One region of the Rheinheimera sp. NSM genome, then DNA from elsewhere that is predicted to be linked to it. Evidence: predicted binding sites of a transcription regulator. Region 1 holds the regulator's gene; the other holds the start of a gene.
The links. Region 1 encodes FliA, which starts transcription of late flagellar genes. Its sites were predicted from a motif close to GCTAAAGTTNNNNNNNNNNCNGCCGATA; they were not measured.

Region 1 (7,915 bases):
CGTTTTAGCCGGTGCAGTTGCAGCCGGCGCTGATGCTGCGGCTGGCTTAGCCACTTCTACCGGGGCTTTACCTTTGCCGTGTAATTGATCCAGTAGGGCTTCAAATTCTGCATCGTCTATTTCGTCATCAGATTTCTTCGCTGCCGCGCCGGACGTTGCCGCAGGTGCCGCAGCCGTTTTATCTGTTGCTGCAGCGGCGCTATCCGGAATAAATGAGCCTTTACCATGCAGCTGATCCAGAATAGATTCAAACTCATCATCAGTAATATCTTCGCTGCCGGACGAGCTTGCTACCTCAACGGCGGGTGCAGGGCTGGCGGCTGCGCCGCCTTTTTTGCCGTGCAGCTCATCCATCATGCGTTCAAATTCTTCTTCGGTAATATCGTCGACACTGCCACCGGACGATGACGCAGCCGGCTCTGGCTCTACCGGCGCAGATGCAGGTGCAGCTTTAGCGACAACAGGTGCCGGGTTTGACGCCGACTCCGGTTCGCTGTAATGGTGTAAAGCTTCAAGTATGGCGGGAGATGCAGGAGTTAACGGTTGACGATTTTGCACTTCAACAAACATTTCGTTGATGCTGTCGAGTGACTGCAGAATAACGTCCATCAGCTCAGGCGTAACGCGGCGTTTACCGGTGCGCAGAATGTCGAACACGTTTTCAGCACCATGGCAGGCGTCAACCAGCTCAGTTAATGACAGGAAACCGGCGCCGCCTTTTACCGTATGGAAACCACGGAAAATTGCATTGAGCAAGTTAGCATCGTCCGGATTATTCTCCAGCTCTACCAGTTGCTCCTGCAGTAATTCGAGGATTTCACCGGCTTCAACCAGAAAGTCCTGCAGTATATCTTCGTCCATATCAAAGCTCATGCAATGACACCTCTGTTAAAAACCTAAACTGGATAACAAATCATCGACGTCATCCTGACCGCTGACCACATCATCACGCTCTGCTGCATCAATAATAGGCCCTTCCGCTTCATGTGCCTTGGGCTTACTTTTTGCAGGTTTCGCTTCAGCAGACTGCACCATCAAACTTGATTGGCCAAACGCGGTTAACAAACCAATCAGACTTTCTTCAACTTCACGCACCAGTTCAATAACACGGCGCAAAATCTGGCCGGTTAAATCCTGATAATCTTGTGCCATTAACACGTCGGTTAGCAACGAGTTCAGCGTATTGGAATCACCACTGGCTTGCTGAAAAAACGCATCGAGGTTATGACATAACGATTTAAACTCGCCCAGTTGCATTTGCCGTTGCATCAGCTTTTGCCACTGCGGCTGAATACTGCCCAGTTTCTGGCTGATTTGGTCTGCAATGGGTAAGCACGACTCTACCGCATCCATAGTACGGTTAGCAGCCTGCTCGGTCATATCGATAACATGATTAAGCCGTTTTTTCGCGTCCGGAATATCTTCTTCAAGCAGGTTGTTCAGTGAGGGGTCTATCTGGAAATTTTTTAACGAGTCATGCAGCTGGCGTGTTAACTTACCTACTTCCGCAAATAACTCTGATGAACCCGGCACAGCCAGTTGCTGTACCAATTCGTTGGCAGAGTCATGCTCACCCATTTCCAACAGCTGTACCAGCTCCCGGGCCTGGTCCAGAGAAATTAAAGGCGCCGTAATTGCAGACATGGCTATGCTCCTTTGTCAGTTACGGTTAGCCGATGCGTTCAAATACTTTAGCTAACTTCTCTTGCAGCGTGGCTGCAGTAAAGGGTTTGACGATATAACCGTTTACGCCGGCCTGAGCCGCAGCGATGATTTGTTCTTTCTTTGCTTCTGCCGTTACCATCAGCACCGGGATATGCTTTAACTTGGCATCAGCACGGATAGCACGCAACAAGTCTATTCCCTGCATGCCGGGCATATTCCAGTCTGTTACCACAAAATCAAAGTCACCGTTTTGCAGCATAGGCAAGGCAGTGCTGCCATCGTCTGCTTCAGACACATTCGTAAAGCCAAGGTCACGCAACAGGTTTTTTATAATTCGTCTCATGGTTGAAAAATCATCTACCACAAGAATCTTCATGTTTTTATCCAAAATCCCCTCCGACGAGATATTATTGTTATCTCAGAATAGGTTACAACCAATCCTGCATTCTGGCTTTTAACCTGATTAATGCCTGACTATGAATTTGACTAATCCTGGACTCACTGACATTCAGCACAGCCCCGATCTCTTTCAAGTTTAGCTCGTCATTATAATACAGCGAAAGTACTAATGCTTCACGCTCAGGTAAATTACTGATTGTTTTCGCTAAATCCTGGTGGAAAGTTTCATTTGCCTGGGTTTCATACAAATGATCACTGTCTGTATCACCGGATGTTACCAATACATCTGCCGAAATCCCGAGGTCTTCAATACCAATAACTCTGCCGCTACTGATATCGTTAAGCATATGATGGTATTCATCTATAGATATATCAAGTTTTTCAGCAACTTCTGTATCTTTAATATCACGACCATATTCAGCTTCCAGCCCGGCGATGGTTTCCGCTATCAATCTGGCATTACGATGTACCGAGCGTGGTGTCCAATCACCACGGCGCATCTCATCGAGCATGGCACCGCGGATACGGATGCCGGCGAAGGTTTCAAAGCTGGCCCCTTTGCTGCCGTCAAAATTCTTTGCCGCTTCAATCAGGCCAATCATACCGGACTGAATAAGGTCGTCGGCCAGCACGCTGGCGGGTAACCTTGCCATTAAATGGTAAGCGATACGTTTAACCAAAGGCGCGTGACGTTCGACCAACTGCTGCATATGGTCAACACCGCCATAAGCTGCAACTTTACTGTTCACGCGATCCCCCGATCAACCTGAGGCTGCACCAATTGCTCCAGAAAAAACTCCAAATGGCCGGATGCCGTTGCCGGTAGTGGCCACTTGCCGGCTTTTAATGCCAGGCTTTTAATTGCCATGCTGGCCGGTGTCTTCGGAAACGCTTCGACAAAGCCTTTTTGCTTACGCGCAGCTTTGCGTACGTTTTCGTCGTACGGGATAGTAGCGACCAATTCCAGACTTATATCAAGAAAACGATCGGTTACGCGGGTTAATTTGGCAAACAGCTCCTGGCCTTCTTTTAAACTACGCACCATATTGGCGACAATTTTGAATTTTTCCACCCCATGATCGCGACTGAGAATTTTCATCAGTGCATAAGCATCGGTAATCGATGAGGGCTCATCACATACCACCACCATCACATCCTGGGATGCGCGGGAAAAGCTTAATACCATGTCGGAAATACCGGCTGCCGTATCCACCAGTAATACATCTACCGGGGTTTTTAATTCACTGAAAGCGCGGATAAGGCCGGCATGCTCTGCCGGTGCCAGCTCGGTCATATTTTGCGAGCCGGATGTAGCGGGGATAATTTTGATGCCGAAGGGGCCGTCAATAATAATGTCGTCAAGCCCGACGTCACCTGCCAATACATGCGACAGGTTTTTTTCTACTCTAAGGCCCAACATAACGTCACAATTGGCCAGGCCAAGGTCGGCATCCAGCACCAGCACTCTTTTGCCCATCTGAGCCAGTGCCATGGCAAGATTCAGCGTAACGTTGGTTTTACCCACGCCGCCCTTGCCACCGGTAATTGATATTACTTTTACCATCTGCTTATTCATTTTTCTCAGGCCATTGGCTTGATCGTCGATATTGTCATGACTATGCATAGGTTCCGTCCGCGCGGCTCATCTCATCGTTATACCACTGATGACCCGTACTACTGTGTGCGATTCGTAATTTTTCTGCCTGCTGCACCATAAGGCGGGCCTCGGCAACTGCTATATCTTCAGGTACGCGTTGACCATTGGTCAGGTAACTGACAGGTAACGCATTCTGAATAGCAACATTGATGACTTCACCTAAGCTTAAGCATTCATCAAGTTTGGTGAAAATACAACCAGACAAAGGTATGCGTTTGAAATGTGTCACGCTTTCCTGCATAACCCTAGCCTGCGCTGTGGCAGACAATACCAGATAACTTTTTATTTTGACACGACTATTATGCACCAAACCGGCAAGTTTTTCCGCTAAACGTACGTCACGCTGACTCATACCGGCCGTGTCGATTAATATCAGTTTACGTTGTTGTAACTGATTAATTAACAACGCTAACTCGTCACTGTCTTTGGCTTGCTTCACCGGACAACCAATAATACGGCCAAACGTAGCCAATTGCTCATAAGCACCGATACGGTAGCTGTCAGTGGTAATAAGCGCGACCTGGTCGGCGCCGTGCCGCTTGGCAAACTCAGCCGCTAATTTGGCGACAGTAGTGGTTTTGCCCACCCCGGTGGGCCCTACCAGCGCAATCAGGCCGCCACGGCGTAAAATATCGTCATTGGTGGTGCTAAGCTGCCCGGCTAACAATTCCAATGCTGCATCCCACGCATCTGCACTGTTTAGCTCTTCCGGCATAAAACACGCCAGTTGATCGGCTACCTGCTCAGACAACCCCAATTGTTGTAAGTTCTCTATCACCAAAGCCCGTACCGGTTCGCGCCGTGCCAGGTCTTGCCACATTAAGCCTGATACCTGATGCTGCAGCAGTTGCCGCATCGACAGCATCTCGTTGCGCATTGCATCCATTTGCTGCTGCACTAATTTAGCTTGTTGCTCCTGCTGCTTGCTGATCTCGGTCAGCTGCACGCTGCTAACACCCTGTGCCACGCCGGAAGTTTGACGCTCAAACTGTGCGCTACGCGGCGCTTGTTGCTGTGCTTGTGGTTTAGCTGCTGTCTGAGCATTCACCTGCTGCTTAATCATCTGCCGTGCCAGCAGGGCTTTTAGTGAGTCGGCCGGCGCTTCAGCGGCGCTATCAGACTCAGCGGTATTAATCTGGTTATCATCGTCGGCTACCGTTACGGCAAAGCGCGGCTCAGCACGTTTTTCCACTGCCGGCGCTGCTTTAACGGCAGCTGCGGCATCATGATCAATCGCCGCAACAATTTCCACGCCACCGGCCACTTTTTTATTTGACAAAATAATGGCGTCAGGACCAAGGAACTCTTTTACCTCGGTTAAGGCAGTACGCATATCTTTTGCCACAAAGCGTTTGATTTTCATCAGTTAACTCCTAGTTTGCCTGGCCAATAACGCTGACAATACGAATTTGTTTATCGTCGGGTATTTCCTGATAGGACAATACCCGCAACCCTGGTATGGTGTACTTCACGAATCGTGCCATAACTGAGCGTAAAATTCCTGACGTTAACAATACGGCGCTGTCACCGCTCAGTTCCTGGTTTTGATGCGCGTCCTGCAGCGATTGCTGAATGCGATCGGCCAGGCCCGGTTCAATGCCCGCGCCATCGTTGCCGGCCGCCTGCATCGACTGATGCAGCATTTGCTCCAGCTCCGGCGCAAAGGTAATAACCGGGATTTCTTTACGGCTGCCGCCTACTTCCTGCACGATCAAGCGGCGCAGCGCAATACGACAGGCGGCGGTTAACACATCCACATCCTGGCTCTTGGCTCCGTATTCCACCAGGGTTTGCACTATGGTGCGCATATCACGGATAGGCACACCTTCCTGCAGCAGGTTTTGCAGCACTTTAACGACAGTGGTTAATGCCAGCGTGTCCGGCACCAGGCCTTCTACCAGTTTGGGTGAATGTTTTGCCAGCATATCCAGCAGGTTCTGCACCTCTTCATGCCCCAACAAGCTGGCAGCATGATTGGTTAAAATCTGGCTTAAATGTGTCGCCACCACAGTTGCCGCATCTACTACGGTGTAACCCAGTGTTTGCGCGTGCTCGCGCTGATCTTTGGCTATCCATACCGCGTCCAGGCCAAAGGCCGGGTCTTTGGTAGCCACACCTTTTACCGTGCCAAATACCTGGCCCGGGTTAATCGCCAGTTCGTTGTCGTGGCGCAGCTCGCCCTCGCCACTGGTTACCCCCATTAAGGTCATCCGGTAGCTGTTAGGTTCCAGGTCCAGATTATCGCGGATGTGTACAGCCGGGATAAGAAAGCCCAGCTCTTGCGACAGTTTTTTCCGTACGCCTTTGATGCGGCTTAACAGTTCGCCGCCCTGGGCTTTATCTACCAGTGGGATCAAGCGGTAACCCACCTCAAGGCCAATGGTATCGACGCCCTGCACATCATCCCAACCAATTTCTTTTACGACACCCGACTCTACCGGCGTTAATTCTGCCGTGTTACGGCTTACCAATTCAGCCTGTTGCTGCTGGCCGCGCTTATGCATCAGATAAGCCATGCCGCCTACCACGGCAGCTAAGGTTAAAAAGGCAAAATGCGGCATGCCGGGCACAATACCCATTAAGGTCAGTACGCCGGTGGCGACAAACAACACTTGTTTGTTACCCAGCTGAGCGGTCATTTGCTCGCCCATATTTTCCGACTTGTTCTGCCGCGTAACGATAATGGCAGTACCGATAGACAGCAGCAGTGCCGGTATTTGCGCCACCAGACCATCACCAATGGTCAGCAGGGTATAAATCTCCATTGCCTGGCCAAACGATAAGCCGTGCTGGATCATGCCGATAAACAAACCGCCTACCAGGTTGATCACCAAAATAACGATACCGGCGATGGCATCGCCTTTCACAAATTTACTGGCACCGTCCATCGAGCCGTAAAAGTCGGCTTCACTGGTTACTTCATCACGGCGTTTGCGCGCATCTTCCTGAGTAATCAGACCGGAGTTTAAATCGGCGTCAATCGCCATCTGCTTGCCGGGCATCGCATCAAGGGTAAAGCGGGCTGATACTTCAGCAATACGGCCGGCACCTTTGGTTACTACCACAAAGTTGATGATGATTAAAATTAAGAACACCACTATACCAACAGCATAGTTACCGCCGATAACCACAGAGCCAAAGGCCTCGATAACTTTACCGGCAGCATCGCCACCGTTGTGGCCCTCAAGCAACACCACCCGGGTACTGGCTACATTCAGCGCTAAGCGCATAATGGTAGCAACCAGCAAAATAGCGGGGAAAGCGCCGAAGTCCAGCGGCCGCATGGTGTACACCGTCACCAGCAACACGATAAGCGCCAGCGAGATATTAAAAGAGAACAGCATGTCCAGCAGCATCGGCGGTAGCGGCAGCACTACCATTGCCAGTGCAGCGAGGATAAATAGCGGCGTACCCAGGCCTTTTGCAAAAGCAAAACGGGAGCGATCAAACTTAGTGAAGTAACCGGCTAACTGCATAACAACCCTGACAGTAAATTGGCGCAATACAGGGTGTCAGCAAGAAGTGTTCCAAAACGTGCAAGCCATTGCGTAACTGCACGTTTTGTTTAACGCAGGAGGCAGAATTAGTGGCGGTAATCTTCGGGGATTGGCAGTTCTTTCGCCAGAGTTTTCGGCCGGCTGCCTTTGCCTTTTTTATACATCTTCAGCTGATACACATAGGCCAACACCTGGGCTACTGCAGCGAATAACTGCTCCGGAATAGGATGATCCAGTTGGGTGGTGTAAAAAATGGAACGTGCCAGGCCGGGTGATTCAATTACCGGCACTTTATGCTCATTACCTATTTTACGGATATGCATCGCCACTTCGTCCACACCTTTTGCTACAACTACCGGCGCACGGAACTTGCCCTGGTCATATTTCAGCGCTACCGCATAGTGGGTTGGGTTGGTAACGATAACATCGGCTTTGGGCACTTCCTGCATCATGCGTTTCATCGACATTTGCATTTGTGTGCGACGAATACGGGCTTTAATTTGTGGATCGCCCTCGGCGTTTTTATGCTCGTCTTTAATTTCCTGCAGCGACATTTTCAGCTGCTTAATATGGTTCCACTTTTGGTAGGGCGCATCCACCACGGCTATCACCGATACGCTGGAGCACAAGCCTAAAAACAACCAGGCTAAAAAATACAGCGCCGATTCAATATTATTCGGCTCGCTCATTAAAGACA
Region 2 (7,915 bases), on a different contig from region 1:
ACTCATGCCGTGGCTGAAAATGCTAATGGGCGGTTTGTTTATGTTGTACAAAACAACGGTGACGGCACCGGCGTAGTAAACATGCGCCTTGTATCCACCGGACAAATTAATGAACAAGGAATAACCATTCTCAGTGGGCTTATTGCAGGAGAAACCATTGTTACCGCGGGCATGAGTAAAATGTCGGACGGCTTGCAGGTAAGGCTGGCCCGGGGAGAGCAGCAGTGAAAATCACTCGACTTGCCATTCATCACAACCGCATCACTATTGTTGCGCTGCTCTTCATCTTTATTGCTGGCTGGCAGACCTTTATAAAAATGCCTCGGGCATACGATCCGGGTTTTATTGTGCGAACAGCCCAGGTGCTCACGTACTTTCCTGGTGCCAGCCCGCAAAGGGTTGAAGAGTTGGTGTCGTCGAAGATCGAAGAGGTGGCAAAAGAAATACCTGAGCTGGACTTTGTTAAAAGTGAATCCCGCACCGGCGTATCTATAGTACGTGTCAATATTAAAGAGCGTTATAAAGACATGCGGCCTATTTGGGACAATTTACGCCGCAAAATTGAGGGCGTCGTGCCAGACTTGCCAGACGATGTGGTTGGCCCCTTTATTAATGATGAATTTGGCGATGTGTTTGGCGTAGTGATGACGGTGACCGGTGAAGGGCTGAGTGATGCGCAGCTACAAAACGTAGCGGACAAAGTGCAGGCTGTTTTGCAAAACATTCCCGATGTGGCCAAAGTTGAGATTTTCGGCGAGCAAGAAGAACAAGTATTTGTAGAATACGACAATGCCAGATTGTCGGAGCTGGGCATTTCACCTTATCAACTGTCGCAGATACTGTCGGCCCGGAATATCGTTATATCCGGCGGTGAATTTAACCTTGGCCCGGAGCGTATTGTACTTGAACCAAGCGGCAACTATGAATCTATTGAAGATATAGGCAAAACGCTGATAAGTTCACCGAAGAACAATCGCTTAATTATGTTGCGCGATATAGCAACAATTAAACGCGCTTACATCGATCCCGCCAAATCCCGGGTGCATAGCTCGGGTAAAAGGGCGCTGTCTGTCGCGCTGTCTATGCGCGAAGGCGGCAACAATATTGAGCTTGGCAAGCAAGTGCGCAAGGCCATTGCTGCATTTGAAACGCAGTATCCTCATGGGGTCGAGTTTCAACTTATCAACTTTTCACCAAAAGAGGTCGATGGCAAAGTAAAAGATTTTATGTCCAACCTGATGCAAGCCATGCTGGTGGTCACTTTTGTTATGCTGCTAACGCTTGGCATGCGCACCGGTTTGGTGGTTGCCATGCTTATTCCGACCTCTATTTTGCTGTCGATGATTGTGATGGATCTGTTTCACATCGGCCTGGATCAAATTTCTCTGGCGGCACTGATTATCGCGCTGGGTATGTTAGTAGACAACGGTATTGTTATGTCTGAAAGCATCATGGCCCAGATGCAGAAGGGGAAGAGTGCGTTGGACTCAGCGCTTGCCTCAGCAAAAGAGCTGGGTTTTCCACTTATGACAGCATCCTTAACAACCGCCGCCGCTTTTCTACCCATTTATTTAGCTAAATCAAATGTAGGAGAGTTTACATCTTCCTTGTTCAAAGTTGTCACTATTACCTTGCTATGTTCCTGGCTGATTACCGTAACCATCATCCCGCTGCTATGCATAAAGTTTCTGAAGGTTACGCCGAAAGAAGCGAACAACCAAGGTCTCGCTGACCGGCTCTATCGCCGGCTGTTAAACACTATGCTGCGCAACCGGCTTGCAACCTTAAGTTTAACAATCTTACTGCTGATAGCGGCGCTGATTGGCAGTGCATTGCTACCCAAAATCTTCTTTCCGCCATCTGAACGTGCCTACTTCAAAATGGAACTTGAGTTACCGACCAGTTATTCCATTCAAAGTACGCAAGCTGTGGCTGCAGATCTTGAAGCTTATATGACAGAACAGCTATTGCAGCAAGAAGGACGGCAACACGGCATCACAAACTGGGTAACCTATATTGGCAATGGCGGGCCGCGCTTTATCTTGTCACACAATCCTAAACCGTCCGGCAATAACTACGCCTTGATGATTGTCAATGTCACAGACGAGCAATACATAAAAGACTATATGGCGCAAATTCAGCGCTACGCACAAAGCCAACATCCTGATTTGACGCTTACTCTTAGTTTGATAGGCAATGGCCCTGCCGTAGATAATCCGGTGGAAGTACGTTTATCTGCCTGGGATCCGGACATGCTGGCCAGCGTGACTGAACAGGTGCGTGCACACCTGTATCAAATGCCGGAGCTGCAGAATGTCACTGATGATTGGGGGCAGCGCATTAAAAAACTCAATGTTGCCGTTGATCAGGTGCGGGCACAAAGGGCCGGTGTCACCAGTCAGGATATTGCTATTTCACTCCAATCAAGCTTAAGCGGCCTTGAGCTGACGGAATACCGGGAACGGGAAGACAGTATCCCGGTACTGCTGCGCACCGAGGAATCGGCAAGGAATACACTGAGTAAGGTCAGGTCGCTGGCGGTTTATTCTCAGGTAACGGGGAATTCGGTACCGCTGTCGCAGGTAGCCAATGTCGAACTTACATGGGACTTGGCCAAAATTCAACGACGAAACGGGTTACGCACTGTAACACTGGGCGCGCATTTGGTGGGAGATGCCAATGCGGCGCAAATAGTAGCCAATCTGGAATCCTGGCTCAGTAAGCAACACCGTAATTGGAATAACGAGGTGAGTTATCAGTTTGGCGGCGAATACGAAAGCTCGGCTAAGGCTAATCAATCAATTGCTGACAATTTAGCTGTCGCAGGCATGATTATCGTTATTCTGCTGATTGGCCAGTTCAATAGTATACGTAAATCGTTAATTGTTTTGTTTACCATTCCTCTTGGTTTGATCGGGGTAATTTCAGGCTTAATGCTGGCGAACTCTTATATAGGTTTTATGACGATACTGGGGATTGTTTCCTTAGCCGGCATAGTGATTAATAACGCCATCGTGTTATTAGAAAGTATTAAAGTGGAGCTGAACGGCGGCACTGAACACTATCAGGCCATCTGTAAAGCTGCACAAACCCGGGCCAGACCGATCCTTTTAACGACTGTCACCACTGTTTTAGGACTCATTCCGCTTTATCTGGGCGGGGGGGCAATGTGGGAGCCGATGGCGATCACCATTATGGCTGGTCTGGCGTTTTCTACCCTGCTAACACTGGGCGTTATACCTGTCTTGTATGCTTGTTTATATAGAGTGAAAGCCAGTTCTAATTAATTTCAACTATTTACAATTACGAACAGCATTTTGAGAGATAAGTGGCATGAAGTTTATTCCTCATGGCAATACAGAGGTATTTTTCTCTGGTGATATTTTACTGGTGCGCGCGACAGGCCCTTTTATCTTGAGGCTATCATTGAATGCAGTGAAATCATTTAAAATTTAATAATAAAGATTAACATTTGTCTAAAATATTGTTCTTGGTAGGGTTTAATTCTTAAAATGTGTTGATGTGGAGGCTTGGTAGGGTTGTTAAATAAAAAATTGGTGTTGAGAGATTTTTCTTTCTTAAATTTAAGTTGTTTTTATGTGGGTTGCATTAAGATGTGGAAGCGCTGCGATGGCTAAAGTTGACTTTAAGATATACTTTATTAATAGGGTTTGGTTAGCTGTTATTGTGTTGGCTGTTTTTGGTCTGCTTGTTTCAGCAATGAGGTCGTACACTCTGGGTGGCTGAGAGGTATTCTGTATTCATTTGTTTTTCGCTTTTTTTCTTTTAACTTTATTTTTAATAAAGCCAAAAATAAAGTTAAATATACAAGTGTATTTTTTATATGGTTTGCTAGTGTTGATAGGTGTGGTGGGTGTTGTTAATTATGGTATGTTAGGTGCCGGAATGCACTGGTTGATTTCATCGGTATTTTTTCTGTCATTGTTAAGACCTCATAATGTTAAAGTAATTTACTCAACATTTATTGCAATATTGCTGTTGAGTTCCATTGCTTTCTTTCACTTTTTTGATAACGCGACAATTGAGCTAAGTAAATTAATTGCATCACCATTAAATTGGTTGGGTACCCTTCTGCCTATAGTCAGTTTTAACTTTATTTTTATCATGGCTTTTACCTCTGCATATGAAAAAATTAGGCAGCTAATATCAAAAATAGAAAGCCAGAACGTGGAAATTGAAAAACTTGCAAACTATGATGAGCTTACCGGAGCGGCAACTCTTCGCCTGGCGAAGGAGAAAGTCTTTTCAGCAGTTGAGTTAGCCAAAAGAAACACCAAAGCCGTAGGCATTATTTACATTGATCTGGATGGATTTAAGTCTATAAATGACAACTATGGTCACGATGCTGGTGATACAGTTTTAAAAGGCGTTAGTTATAAAATAACCAATGAACTCAGAAGCTCAGACTGCCTTTGTCGTATTGGAGGGGATGAGTTTTTAGTAATTCTCGCTGAAATTGGCAATGAGGAGCAGTTAAGGGTAGTAGCTAAAAAGTTAATTTCGACAATCAGCACTCCAATTACGTATAGAAATACTGAGTTACATGTTTCAGCAAGTATGGGGCTCTCTTCTTTTCCTGAAAGCGGTAATTCTTTCGATAGGCTCATAAGCGTCGCCGATACTAATATGTACATTGCAAAAAAAGAAGGGAAAAACAGGTTTTATCCATTGTAGGTTTTTCCACCGCTCAGATTAGGGTGTGCATCATATTTCATTGGCATCAGATTTAGCAGGAGTCCGTGTAGCTTAACCAAAGCTTGCATGCTGTGGTTAACTGCTTTTTTCACCATCAGTACTGTTATCCGTATTGTCATTATCGTCAGCAGCAGGCGGGTTAGTTGCCATCTCCAGCATTTTTTCACGGAAGCTGGTTAACCCCTGCATTACCAGGCCGTAGGTTTTATCGACGCCACTTTCTACTTCGCCTTCATACACTTTTAAGCCTTTCAGAATATCTTTAGCATCGTTAAAGCCGGTTTCAATACCACCGCCGATGATGCCGAGAAATTTATCCAGTGTTTCCTCTTCTGATGCGCCCGGGTTCAGCTCTTTATAGCGGCTGTAAAAACCGGTAGCAAAGGCAACGATGCGATCTGCGGTGGCCTCGGGTGAGGTATCAATGCCGGAGTCATAGATTTTTTGCGCGGCGTTTTCGCCCAGTACCGGTTCCAGTTCGGCGTTAATGCCTTCCAGTGCGGTTTTGTAGAGTAAGCTGAGCGAGTCGTTATTGCTGCGCAGCGACACCTGCTCGTTGGCGCGCAAAATAGCGGTGTTTTGCGCCTGTTTAGCCTGGGCCGCCATATCTTTAATACCGCGGTTATCGTCAGTTTTTTGCGTCGCGGGATTTTGTTTGGCCGCGCCGGCGTTATTAGCCGTAACGTTAGCTGAGGTGTTACCGGAAGAAATACTCATAGGATGCTCCTGAAATAGTGGCTTTAGTATAGCCCGTTACCGGTTATCGGCTGCAGCCGGCTAAACTTTAGCCAAAATTTCACTTTTTCTGCCGGTGGCGGTTGCTGCGCGGGCGGCTAACTCGTTTGTGTGCAGAAATAGCTTTATACTGGCGGCCATTGGCAACAGCTAAACTGATAAACCAAGGCCCTGCGTTGTGATCGAGTATAAAAGCCCGGCGTTTTACCGTACCACTTTTGCTCTGTGTTTAGCGGCAATGGTGGTGTTTGCTAATTTGCATTTGCTGCAGCCTTTATTGCCGGTGCTTAGCCGCGAGTTTGGCTTAACACCGTTACAAACCAGCTGGACCTATACCATTGGTACCTTATGCCTGGGCTTGTCGCTGCTGGTGTATGCTGCGTTATCCGATGCGCGCGGGCGCAAGAATATTCTGTTGCTAACGCTTATTGGTATGACGCTCAGTACCCTGGCGCTGACTCAGGTAGAGAGCTATGGCGCTTTATTGTTTTGGCGCGCGCTGCAGGGTATTTTTCTCGGTGGCCTGCCGGCAGTAGCGATTGCTTATATGGGCGAAGAGTACAGTAAACCGGCGCTGGTTGCGGCAGTGGGGTTTTATATCAGTGCCAATTCGTTAGGCGGCATCAGCGGGCGTTTAATGGCCGGCGCCCTGGCCGATATTGGCCACTGGCAATGGGTGTTTTGGCCAATGGCAGTGCTTGGCGCATTAAGTTGTTACTTGATTTGGCGCTATTTACCGGCGGCAAAAGGCTTTAGCGCTAAGCCGTTTCGCTTGCGTCAGGCGCTGGCTGATAACCTGTTTCATTTACGTCAGCCGCTGTTATTGCTTACTTATCTGATTGGCGGCCTGAGCTTTTTTATCTTTTTAAACCAATATACCTATATTGCCTTTGTGCTGTCGGATGCACCCTATAATTTGTCCAGCTTCTGGATTGGCCTGCTGTTTATCACTTATTTTACCGGTACCATCGGTTCGGCCATTTCCGGCAAGGTAGCGCTTAAACTGCCGGTACCGCTGGCGATGGCGCTGGGGGTGTTGATTTTAATGCTGGGCACCTTACTTACCCTGGGCAGCAGTTTATGGCTGATTGTCTGCGGCTTTTTTATTAATGCCTTTGGTTTTTTCTTATGCCATTCGCTGGCCAGCAGTTGGGTGAACCAGTGTGCCAGCCGCGCTAAAGCCAGTGCCAGTGCACTGTATTTGGTATTTTATTATGTTGGCGCCAGCACAGGTGGCCTGTATTTGCAGCCGTTTTGGCACTGGTTGCAGTGGCAGGGCGTGGTAGTGGGGGCCTTGTTAATGTACGGCGTTACCTTAATGCTGTGCCTGTGGTTGTGGCAGCGCGCCAGGCTGGCGCAGCTATGTTAAACCGGCGCTGTTGTGCTAAGCAGTTGTGTTAGCTCAGCTTTACTCAGCTCGCGCAGCCGGGCAACAGCCAGCCCGCTCAGCTGCAAATTAAGCAAACACTCTGTGTCCGGTTGTGCTATGTGGTTGCCGTGCTGTGTAGTAATTTAAGTGGCTAATGGTAACCGATATGACGCAAACAAATCATCAGCTTGTAACATAGCCAGGGCAAAGTGGGCAGGCCTGTTCAGGCAAATCTGTTCCTCCAGTGCTTAACATTTGCCGGATCTGTGTATCCGGCCTTTTTTTGCCGGCAATTTCATAAAACGGTCGCACTTTTGTAACATAACTGACATTGACCGGCGTCATACTGCGTGCCGTTACACCTTCCTTCCTGGATTATTATTCACTATTTAGTGGCGGGAGCCTGGCTCCCGGTTTTCTTTTTTACCCTGCTTATAAAAAATATCAGCGCCGTTTAAACCTTTCGCTATACGCTATCGACTAACCTGACAATAGCAACAATAACACCAGCCAATTAAGGGCGTTTATGGCAATGGAGCTTGCGCAAGCAATCGCAGCGGCAAAAAACGGCGATAAGCAGGCGTTTTACAGTGTGTATCAGCAGTTTATCGGCAGGGTATATGCGGTGTGTTGGCGCCTGCTGGCGAATAAACAAAAAGCCGAGGATGCCAGCCAGGAAGTGTTTATTAAGGTATGGCAACAGCTGCCGGGCTTTCGCGGCGACAGCAGCTTTGCTACCTGGCTGCACAGTATCGCTACCCGTACGGCCATCGACTTATGGCGCCAGGAAAAGTACCTGCGTTTAACCGACAGCAGTGATGAGCAGCCAGAGCTGAGCGAGCAAAGCGTAGCCTGCAGCAGTGACGATGCGCCGTTAGAGCAGGCAATACAGCGTTTACCGCCCCAGGCCAGAGCTGTATTTGTGCTGTTTGCGCTGGAAGGTTATCAGCACCGGGAAATTGCCGCCCTGCTGGGTATCGCAGAGGGTACCTCTAAAGCGCAGTATTTTCGGGCCAGACAATTGTTACAGGAGTGGTTAGCTGATGAATGAACAACAACTTGACCAGGCTATTAACCGCCTGACACAGCAAATTA

Region 2: ACTZWV_RS06610 (DUF5610 domain-containing protein) is a predicted target of FliA. The motif match lies at 5,478-5,505, and genes of this name have one in related genera.

Annotation. Positions count from the first base shown of each region.
Region 1 is NZ_JBQTCI010000003.1:286,007-293,921, forward strand. It holds gene ACTZWV_RS10665 (chemotaxis protein CheA) at 1-873, opposite strand, end outside; gene ACTZWV_RS10670 (protein phosphatase CheZ) at 889-1,644, opposite strand; gene cheY (chemotaxis response regulator CheY) at 1,670-2,041, opposite strand; gene ACTZWV_RS10680 (RNA polymerase sigma factor FliA) at 2,094-2,813, opposite strand; gene ACTZWV_RS10685 (MinD/ParA family protein) at 2,810-3,688, opposite strand; gene flhF (flagellar biosynthesis protein FlhF) at 3,681-5,084, opposite strand; gene flhA (flagellar biosynthesis protein FlhA) at 5,095-7,197, opposite strand; gene flhB (flagellar biosynthesis protein FlhB) at 7,305-7,915, opposite strand, start outside.
Region 2 is NZ_JBQTCI010000002.1:157,110-165,024, forward strand. It holds gene ACTZWV_RS06595 (efflux RND transporter periplasmic adaptor subunit) at 1-228, shown strand, start outside; gene ACTZWV_RS06600 (efflux RND transporter permease subunit) at 225-3,287, shown strand; gene ACTZWV_RS06605 (GGDEF domain-containing protein) at 3,766-4,695, shown strand; gene ACTZWV_RS06610 (DUF5610 domain-containing protein) at 4,792-5,433, opposite strand; gene ACTZWV_RS06615 (MFS transporter) at 5,630-6,820, shown strand; gene ACTZWV_RS06620 (RNA polymerase sigma factor) at 7,347-7,871, shown strand; gene ACTZWV_RS06625 (hypothetical protein) at 7,864-7,915, shown strand, end outside.